DNA from 3 places in the Gilliamella sp. LMG 34361 genome. Region 1 is predicted to be linked to each of the others. Evidence: riboswitches for the same ligand, from Rfam matches in the RefSeq annotation. Region 1 holds a riboswitch; each other region holds the start of a gene.
What was found. Region 1 has a riboswitch for thiamine pyrophosphate ahead of AC5LXI_RS10505 (thiaminase II/PqqC family protein). Riboswitches for the same ligand answer to the same signal wherever they lie in the genome.
Positions count from the first base shown of each region.

Region 2: another riboswitch for thiamine pyrophosphate. It lies ahead of thiB (thiamine ABC transporter substrate binding subunit); the one in region 1 lies ahead of AC5LXI_RS10505 (thiaminase II/PqqC family protein).
Region 3: another riboswitch for thiamine pyrophosphate. It lies ahead of thiM (hydroxyethylthiazole kinase); the one in region 1 lies ahead of AC5LXI_RS10505 (thiaminase II/PqqC family protein).

Region 1 covers NZ_OZ474903.1:2,219,603-2,222,807, reverse strand. The annotation lists gene AC5LXI_RS10520 (SemiSWEET family transporter) at 1-116, shown strand, start outside; gene AC5LXI_RS10515 (hypothetical protein) at 535-762, shown strand; gene AC5LXI_RS10510 (DUF1161 domain-containing protein) at 904-1,383, shown strand; TPP riboswitch at 1,446-1,534, shown strand; partial or broken gene AC5LXI_RS10505 (thiaminase II/PqqC family protein) at 1,681-2,019, shown strand; gene asnA (aspartate--ammonia ligase) at 2,278-3,205, opposite strand, start outside.
Region 2 covers NZ_OZ474903.1:1,372,127-1,375,331, reverse strand. The annotation lists gene thiP (thiamine/thiamine pyrophosphate ABC transporter permease) at 1-289, opposite strand, end outside; gene thiB (thiamine ABC transporter substrate binding subunit) at 261-1,259, opposite strand; TPP riboswitch at 1,300-1,404, opposite strand; gene argS (arginine--tRNA ligase) at 1,555-3,205, shown strand, end outside.
Region 3 covers NZ_OZ474903.1:1,130,339-1,133,543, reverse strand. The annotation lists gene trkA (Trk system potassium transporter TrkA) at 1-1,096, shown strand, start outside; TPP riboswitch at 1,149-1,244, shown strand; gene thiM (hydroxyethylthiazole kinase) at 1,297-2,085, shown strand; gene thiE (thiamine phosphate synthase) at 2,095-2,751, shown strand; gene thiD (bifunctional hydroxymethylpyrimidine kinase/phosphomethylpyrimidine kinase) at 2,748-3,205, shown strand, end outside.

The sequences.
Region 1 (3,205 bases):
ACTGCTCTTTATGGGTCTGTTATGGTTTATTACAACAAAAAAAGGATTGGCCAATTGCGATAGCTAACTCTCCAGGCGTATTATTTGGTTTAATCGCTTTCTTCACTGCTTTATAAGTTTTTTCTTGTTTTCGATTCTTTGTGTTATTTATGCAGCATATTGCAAATGTTATGCTGCTTTTTTTATCTTTTATTATTTAATCAAATATTATCAAATGGACTTGATTACTTTAGCTAATATAAGAGTAAAATTTTGGTGGTTAAAATTTAACCATGATATTAAAACATTAATAATCATATCGTTATTTAGTTATCAACAGGTTTGTTAAATACTTATCAAATAATAAAGTGAATAATTTAAACTTCAGTAATTATATTAATCGCTAACTTATCGGTTTTTTGTCTGGTTCAACCATTGTTATCTAATAGCGATTAGATTATAGTTAAAGTCGGTCTACTTTTTGGTCTGGATTTATCTTTGAAATTACAAATGATGGCATTAATTAGATAAGCTCAATAAAATAAGGAAATCAAAATGGCTGACATTAATCTTTCTGATGAATTGATAAAAGATTTTATCTATTCTATGTACCGTAAAGAGGTATTATTAAATTTAAAAGGTGTGGTTTTGACAGAAGAAGATCGCAAACATCTCCACGAAAAAAGAGATTTTGTTAATCGATTATCTGAAGCAGAATTGTCCGATATTCGGTCATGGGTTTTAGATAAATTAAAATCAATTGAACAACAAGATCGTAATTAAGGTAAAATTCAACTAATTGTTATTAAGCGAACTTTTTTAAATCTATTGATAACATATATTTATGCGTTGCTTAAAACGATATAGACAGTTTAATTAATCATTCTATAATGCATTAATCTTAAATGACATTAAGGAAAGAGTATGAAAAAGTTAGCGTTAGTTTTATTGTTGGGCCTTCCTGTGGTTGCATCTGCATCAAATTGTGATGAAATCAGGGCAAATATCGCCGAAAAAATCAAAAATAACGGTGTTAATGAAGACAGTTTCCAATTAAAACTAGTTCCATCAGACCAAAATGAACAGAACCTAGAAGGTAAAATTGTTGGATCATGTGATCGCGGTCAACAAAACATTGTCTATATTCGGGCCCGACATAGTTCCAATGAAGTAACTAAAGAGGAACCAAAAACACCGGCCGAGTCATCAATCGCGCCAAACTCTACAACGCCAAAAGATAGTAATGAACCCAATTTAAGTAACGTTCCGGCTTCGAGTCAAGCTCCTGCTTCAGATTCAGCCCCAGCTCCAGTCTCAACTCAAACTGAGAGTGAAAAAGTTCAAACTTCTGCACCATCATCTACAGAAAATCAGGAGTCAAAAATTGAACAAAAAACTGAATAGTTAATAATTAAAAAGAAGGATTAAATAATAAGTTCCTTCTTATCTATTTCATCTATTAAATAATTGTTAAACTGGTGTGCCCTAGGCTGAGATTAAACCCGTTGAACCTGATTCAGTTAACACCGACGAAGGAAGTTTACAACACATTTTTTCTGCAAGTCTGTTACTCCTTGATATTAATTTGTTTAGAAGGGAGTCCATATACTATCGTTTAACGCACTTATTAAATCTTGTAAGAGTGATTGCTATATTCAGCATGATTTTATTTAACAATTAGGAGAGTGAACATTAGATTTAGCTTGCTTCCAACACTATCTAAAACAAGATTATCTTTTTTTAATTAACTTTTCTTGAGCTTGGGGGCTTTCTGTATATCAAAGTCATGATCTGATTCAAATACGACAATCATTAAAGAGTTTAAAGACCATTGTCGAAATTGAACTTGATTTACATATTGAATATTGCAAAAAATGGCAAATTACTGAACATGAATTGAGTACATTAAAAGAAGCCAAAGCTAATAGGGAATATATAAGATACGTGATTGATGATGGATTAAAAGGTGATTTATTAGATTTACATATTGTCTTAGTGCCTTGTTTAATTGGTTATGGTATGAGCGCCAATTGGTTTTAGCATTGGTTTGATGCCGAAAATACCTCTTATCACACTTGGATCAATATGTATGCTAGTAAAAAATTTCAACAAGCAATGCAAACTGAAATTGCATGGATTAATGAACGCTTATTAAGTATAGATACCAGCCGATTTGAACAATTAGCTCAAATATTTAAATAAGCAACTCAACTTGTGGCTGGTTTTTGGCAAATGGGATTAGATAAAAGTTACTAAAAGCATACTTTACCGGTTGAAGTAAAGTATGCTGTATATGAATTACAAAAGTTGTTGATAATTTTGTTTAGTTGTATCATCCCAAACACTAGCTTGGACTTGGCCAATATGCTGTTGTTGTAAAAGCAGCATTATCAATCGAGATTGCCCAATTCCCCCTCCAATTGTCTGCAAAAAATCACCATTGGCTAACGCTTTGTGCCAAGCATATTGTAAGCGATCTTCATTATTGGTTAATTTTAATTGGCGTTTTAACGTTTCTGGATCGACACGAATACCCATTGATGAGATTTCAAAACCACTATTTAACACTGGATTCCATACTAAAATATCACCATTTAAACCTTTCGAACCCATTTCATTATCGCTGCTCCAATCATCATAATCCGGAGCACGCACATCATGTTTTTCATTATTTGATAATTCACCACCAATACCAATTAAAAATACGGCGCCTAATTCCTTCGTAATTGCATTTTCCCGCTCTTTTGGTGATAAATGTGGATAACGTTTTAACAACTGCTCACTATCCATAAAAGTGATTGTTTCAGGTAAAAAACAAGAAAGATGATATTTTTCTGAAACTGCTTTTTCGGTTATTTTGATCGCGCTATAAATCTTCTCAACAGTTTGCTTTAAATAAGCTAAATTGCGATCTTCAGGACTGATTACTTTTTCCCAATCCCATTGATCGACATAAACAGAGTGAATAGGAGAGAGTTTATCTTCATCAGGGCGTAGTGCCTTCATATTGGTATAAATACCTTCACCAATCGGAAAATTATGTTGGCTCAAGATTTTGCGTTTCCATTTTGCTAATGAATGCACCACTTCAAATTTTGCATTAGCAATACTCTTAATATTAACTTGAACGGCCTTTTCAGTGCCAGATAAATTATCTTGAACGCCATCGCCAATTTGACTTAAAAGTGGTGCTTGAACCTCAATCAGTGATAGGTTATTGGCTAAT
Region 2 (3,205 bases), 850 kb from region 1:
TACCTTTAAAATCAATTAAGGATAGCGCTTTAGCCATTAAAATGGCTGATAAAAGTGAGAGTATTGTCGATAATATAGCTTGATAAAAGGTGATCCAAACAATATGCAGAACGTAGCTATCAAGATAGATCGTAACATTTCCTGATTGTAAGGCAAATCGCCAAATAGCGATAAGTGCCGAGCTTAATACAATGAGTATTAAGCTGGCAGCACTGATTCCTGGTAAAAACGATTTGAATTTTAACATTGGCGATACTGGCCTATTTGCTGATTGCCGTTTGCCATTCACGAATCCATGCTTTTTGATGTTTTTCGATCTCTTCTGGCTTAAATTCTAACGATTTGTTTACTGAATTGATTTGCGCAAAAGCATTAGGTAAATCAGTTTTGATAATTGGATACATTACGTTTTTTTCAGCAAATTGACGTTGCACTTCTGGTGTGAGTAAGTAACGTAAGAATTGGTGAGCTAGGTCAATTTCTTGGCTGTATTTGATGATGCCAGCCACTTCAACTTGGCGATAGTGACCTTCATCAAAAATAGCTGCTTCGTAATGGTGATTGTTTTCATTAATAATATGCGCCACAGGTGAAGTGCTGTAGCTAAGCACAAAATCGGCCTCACCCTTTAAGAACATACCATAAGCTTCGCTCCAACCTTTAGTGACAGTCACAGTGTTTTTAGCAATTTGTTGCCAAGCATCTGCTGCTTTGTCACCATACACTTTTTTCATCCAAAATAGTAAACCAAGTCCTGGTGTGCTGGTTCTTGGATCTTGATAGATGATTTTCCAATCGGCTTGATTATCTACCAGTTCATGTAATGAGTGCGGAGGATTTTTGACTTTGTCTTTGTTGTAGATAAAGGCAAAATAACCAAAATCATAAGGCATAAAACTATCGTCCCACCAGTTGGTATTGAGGTTGTCTGGTTTAGCGATTTGATGTGGAATAAGGATATTTGCTTGTTTTGCTTGTTCTAATAAGTTGTTATCTAGTCCTAAAATAACATCAGCATTAGTTTTGTCACCTTCAAGACGAATACGGTTTAAAACTGATACGCCATCACCTAATGTGACAACTTCAAGCTGGCAGTTACACTGCGCTTCAAACCCTTTTTTAATAGCTTCTCCAGGCCCCCATTGTGACATAAATGAGTTATAGCTATATACCGTTAAGGTGGGTAGTTCGGCGCTAACTAATTGGCTAAATAGTGAAAAAGAAATAATAATAGATAGTAAAAGGTTTTTACGAAACATTTTGCCTCCAAAGTTATAAGTAAAAGACAAAAGGTTTGAGCAGATATATTAACTCAAATCCCTCCGCTGGCATTATCCAGTTCAGGTTCGACGAGTTATGTCAGTCTGACACTCTCAGCCCTTTAGGGCACCCCGTTGAGAACAATAGGTAGTTTAGAGTGGGCGAGTAGAATTGTAAACAGTCGATCTGTTGATAGCGAGATAATTGTGCGATGTAGATATCAGCCGATCAGTGACAATTGTTGCGTTTGTCGGTATGATATGCCCCATTTATTTCTTATCGATTAGGTATAGTGTGAATATTCAACAATTATTAACGCAACGTGTTTCACAAGCAATGATTATGGCCGGTGCCGATAAAAACTGTGACGCTTTAATCAAGCAATCAGCTAAGGTTCAATTTGGTGACTACCAAGCTAATGGCATCATGTCTACCGCTAAAAAATTGGCTATGCCGCCACGAGCATTAGCTGAAAAGGTTTTGCAACATCTGGATATTGATGACATTGCCGATAAAGTGGAAATTGCTGGCCCCGGTTTTATCAATATCTTTTTAAAAGATAGTTGGATTGCCGAACAGAACGAAGTGGCGTTAAGTAACGATAAATTGAATATCACTTTACCCGCCAAACCACAAACTATTGTGGTTGATTATTCTGCGCCGAACGTTGCAAAAGAGATGCACGTTGGCCATTTACGCTCTACCATCATTGGAGATGCGAGTGTACGAGTATTAAGCTTCCTTGGTCATAATGTTGTTCGAGCTAACCATGTTGGCGATTGGGGTACTCAATTTGGAATGTTAATTGCTTATCTTGAAAAAATGCAAAATGAACATGCCAACGATATGGAACTGTCAGATTTAGAATCGTTCTATCGTGCCGCTAAAAAACATTACGATGAAGATGAAGTCTTTGCCGAAAAAGCCCGTAATTATGTGGTTAAACTTCAAGGTGGTGATGAGTATTGCCGCGATATGTGGCGAAAATTAGTTGATATAACCATGACACAAAATATTGCCACCTATAAACGCCTTAATGTGACATTATCGCTTGAAGATACTATGGGTGAAAGCATTTATAACAGCATGCTACCAGGAATTGTTGCCGATCTAAAACAGAAAAAGTTAGCTGTTGAGAGTGACGGTGCAATTGTGGTGTTTTTGGATGAGTATAAAAATAAAGAAGGCGAACCTATGGGCGTTATCATCCAAAAACGTGATGGCGGCTATCTCTATGCAACAACTGATATTGCCTGTGTCAAATATCGTTACGAGACCTTACATGCTGAGCGTATTTTATATTATACCGATTCACGCCAACACCAACATTTAGAACAAGTTTGGGCGATTGTCCATAAAGCGAAATATGTGCCAGAATCATTAAAGCTTGAGCACCATATGTTTGGTATGATGTTAGGTAAAGATGGTAAACCATTTAAGACACGTTCAGGCGATACGGTAAAATTAAATGATCTGCTGGATGAAGCAACAGAGCGTGCAGAGGCGTTAATTAAAAGTAAGAATCCTGATCTTTCAGCTCAAGAATTGGCGCAAGTGGTTGATGCAGTGGCAATTGGCGCTGTGAAATATGCCGATTTATCCAAAAATCGTACTACCGATTATGTTTTTGATTGGGATAATATGTTGTCATTTGAGGGCAATACGGCGCCTTATTTGCAATATGCCTATACTCGCGTGCTTTCTGTATTTAGAAAGTCAAATATTAGTGAAGATAGCTTAAGTGGTAATATCTATCTCGAAACGGATAAAGAACGAGCATTAGCGATACGATTAATTCAATTTGATGAAACGATTTCAAACGTTGCCGCTGAAGGGACGCCACATATACTTTGTGCATATTTGTATGATATTGCGACCTTATTTTCCAGCTTCTATGAGCACTGTCCTATTTTAGCGGCTGAAAATGAGGAGTTGAAACTTAGTC
Region 3 (3,205 bases), 1.1 Mb from region 1:
AATGTTTAACATCCCACAAAAAGTTGCCCGAATCCGTGCACCAGAATATAACGATGAAAAATACCCATTTTTTAACAAAGATTGCATTAACATTGACCATATCATCGCCCCTGAAAATTTAATCACCAATCATATTAGTCAATTAGTACAATATCCAGGCGCACTACAGTTTGCTTCGTTTTATGATAATCGTGTCTGTTTAGTTGCGGTAACCGCTTATTATGGTGGTGCATTAGTTGGGAGTGAACTATCTGAACTAAAAGAGCACTTACCGCACGTTGAAGCGCGTGTTGTTGCAATTTATCGTAAAAATCGATTTATTCGCCCAATTGGCTCAACTTTGATTGAAGCAGGGGATATGGTCTATTTTATTACTCCACCTCTCAACATTAAAGCGGTCACCAGTGAGCTACAACGGTTAGAAAAACCTTATAAGCGCATCATTATTAGCGGGGGTGGCGGCATTGCTGTTGCTTTAGCTAAACGATTAGAAAACGATTATCAAGTTAAATTGATTGAACGTAATGCCGAAAAAGCAGAATTAATTGCCGAGCAGTTAGTTAATACTACCGTATTACATGGTGAATCATCAGACCAAGAGTTATTGTCGCAAGAGCAAGTGGAACTCACCGATCTGTTCGTGGCTGTCACCAGTGATGATGAAGCCAATATTATGTCGTCAATGCTTGCCAAAAGAATGGGCGCGAAAAAAGTCATCGTACTTATTCAACGACAAGCTTATTTAGAGCTAATTAACGATAGCGTAATTGATATTGCTATTTCACCACAACACGCCACTATTTCAGAGTTACTCAGTCATGTAAGGCAAAATGGTGTGGTTAAAGTTGTCTCACTGCGCCAAGGCGAGTCGGAAATTGTCGAAGTGGTAGCCCATGGTGAGGCGGAAAATTCAAAATTAGTTGGTAAAAATATCAACAGTCTAAAATTACCTTCAGGCGCAACTATTGGTGCGGTGGTTCGTGGTGAAGATGTGATTATTGTAAATACCGATTTGATGATTGAAGATGGCGATCATTTAATCATTTTCTTACCTGATAGACGAGCCATTAGCGATATCGAAAGATTATTACAATAACTTGTTTAATTTTTAAACTCGGTACATAATAAAACAGTTTTATACAAATTCGTTCTTGGACTCGGGGTGTTTATTGCAAAAAACTGAGATTTTACCCGTTGAACCTGATTTGGATCATACCAACGTAGGGAAGTCTTAGTCTTAATTACCCATTTTGACACATTCTTCCCTTACTTTAATTAATTAGATAAGGAAAGAATATGTCGGCCATTAAATCATTTCCAAGCCATGATGCCATTGCCTTTATTGAGCAAGTTAAAAATCAACGCCCGTTAATCCATTGTATTACTAATGATGTGGTGCAAAATTTTACGGCTAATGTTCTACTAGCAATTGGCGCTTCGCCAGCGATGGTAGTTGCAGAGCAGGAAGTTGAGGACTTTGTTGTCATTGCTAGTGGTTTGCTGATTAATATTGGTACGATTGACAGCCATAGCGCCAAAAGTATGTTACTAGCTGCTGCAAAAGCTAATCAAACGCAAACCCCTTGGGTACTTGATCCGGTCGCTGTTGGCTCCGCTTTGAGATATCGCACCGACATTGCTAAACAACTATTATCCTTTAAACCAACTGTCATTCGCGCAAATGCTTCCGAAATTTTAGCATTAAGTGGCCTACAATCATCATCTAAAGGGCCGGATGGGCTTGATTCTAGTGATTTTGCATTAAATGCAGCAACACAATTAGCCGAAAAATATCAAACTATTGTCGCTATAACGGGTAAAGTCGATTATGTTACAGATGGCAAGCAAGTTTATAGTATTACCGGTGGCGATATCGCGCTAACAAGTGTAACCGGCACTGGTTGTTCATTATCTGCAATGGTGGCAGCGTTTATCGCCACATCTAAAGATCATCTAGCTGTTACCGCCGCAGCCTGCTTTATGATGAAAAAAGCGGGTGAACTCGCTAACAAGCGACAAGGACTAGGCACTTTTGCCATATCAATTATTGACCAACTTTCACTATTTAAGCAAAATCACCAATAAGGATATTTGATGAAAAAGCAACTGGATTTGACCCTTTACTTAGTGCTTGATCCGCTACTTTGTGGTGGCATAAACGGTATGGTTAATACTACAAAAATTGCCGTCGAAAATGGTGTTACCGCGGTGCAATTACGCTCAGAACAAGACTATTCAGGTAAAAATTGGTATCACGCTGCCCTAGCGTTAAAAGAGGTATTAAATAATACCTCAGTGCCACTATTGATTAATGATCATGTAGATATTGCTTTAGCTATTGATGCCGATGGTGTTCATGTTGGACAAAGTGATCTACCGGTCGAAGTGACCCGCCTCTTAATTGGTAATGATAAGTGGTTAGGACTTTCGGTTTCCAATCTAGTACAACTGGAGAGTGTTCCTTGGCAATTGGTCGATTATCTGGGCATTGGCCCAATCTTTCCAACCACCACCAAAAAAGATGCCGCAACAGCAACGGGTATTGACCAATTGACAGCACTGGTTAACACCAAACAGTGCCCAGCAGTAGCTATTGGTGGCATAGGAGTAAATAATTTAACCGAAGTGATTCAAACGGGTATTGAAGGTATTGCGGTAGTTTCCGCAATTTGTGGGCAAGCCGATATTGCTAAGGCTACATCTGAACTAATTAAAAAAATAAGACAAGCAAAAGAGGAAATAGGAGTATGACAACAGTTGCATTAACCATAGCCGGTAGTGATCCTAGTGGTGGCGCCGGTATTCAAGCGGATCTAAAAGCATTTTCGGCACTTGGCGCTTATGGCATGTCAGTAATTACCGCTTTAACCGCGCAAAGTACCCAAGGCGTTAATGGCGTACACGCCGTTCCGCCTGAATTTGTCGAAGCACAATTTAATACCCTTTATCAAGATATTGATATCGATAGCGTGAAAATTGGCATGCTGATGAATAAAGAGATTGTTACTTCAGTAGCCCACTTATTAAACAATAATCCTATTACCAATATTGTGCTTGATACGGTAATGATTGCCAAAGGCGGACATCCATTATTAAAAGCAGATGCCATTTCTGCTATTCGAGATCGGTTATTACCATTAGCTACCATCATAACCCCTAACCTTCCTGAAGCTGCTGCTTTGCTTGATTGTCAGGAGGCTAAAAA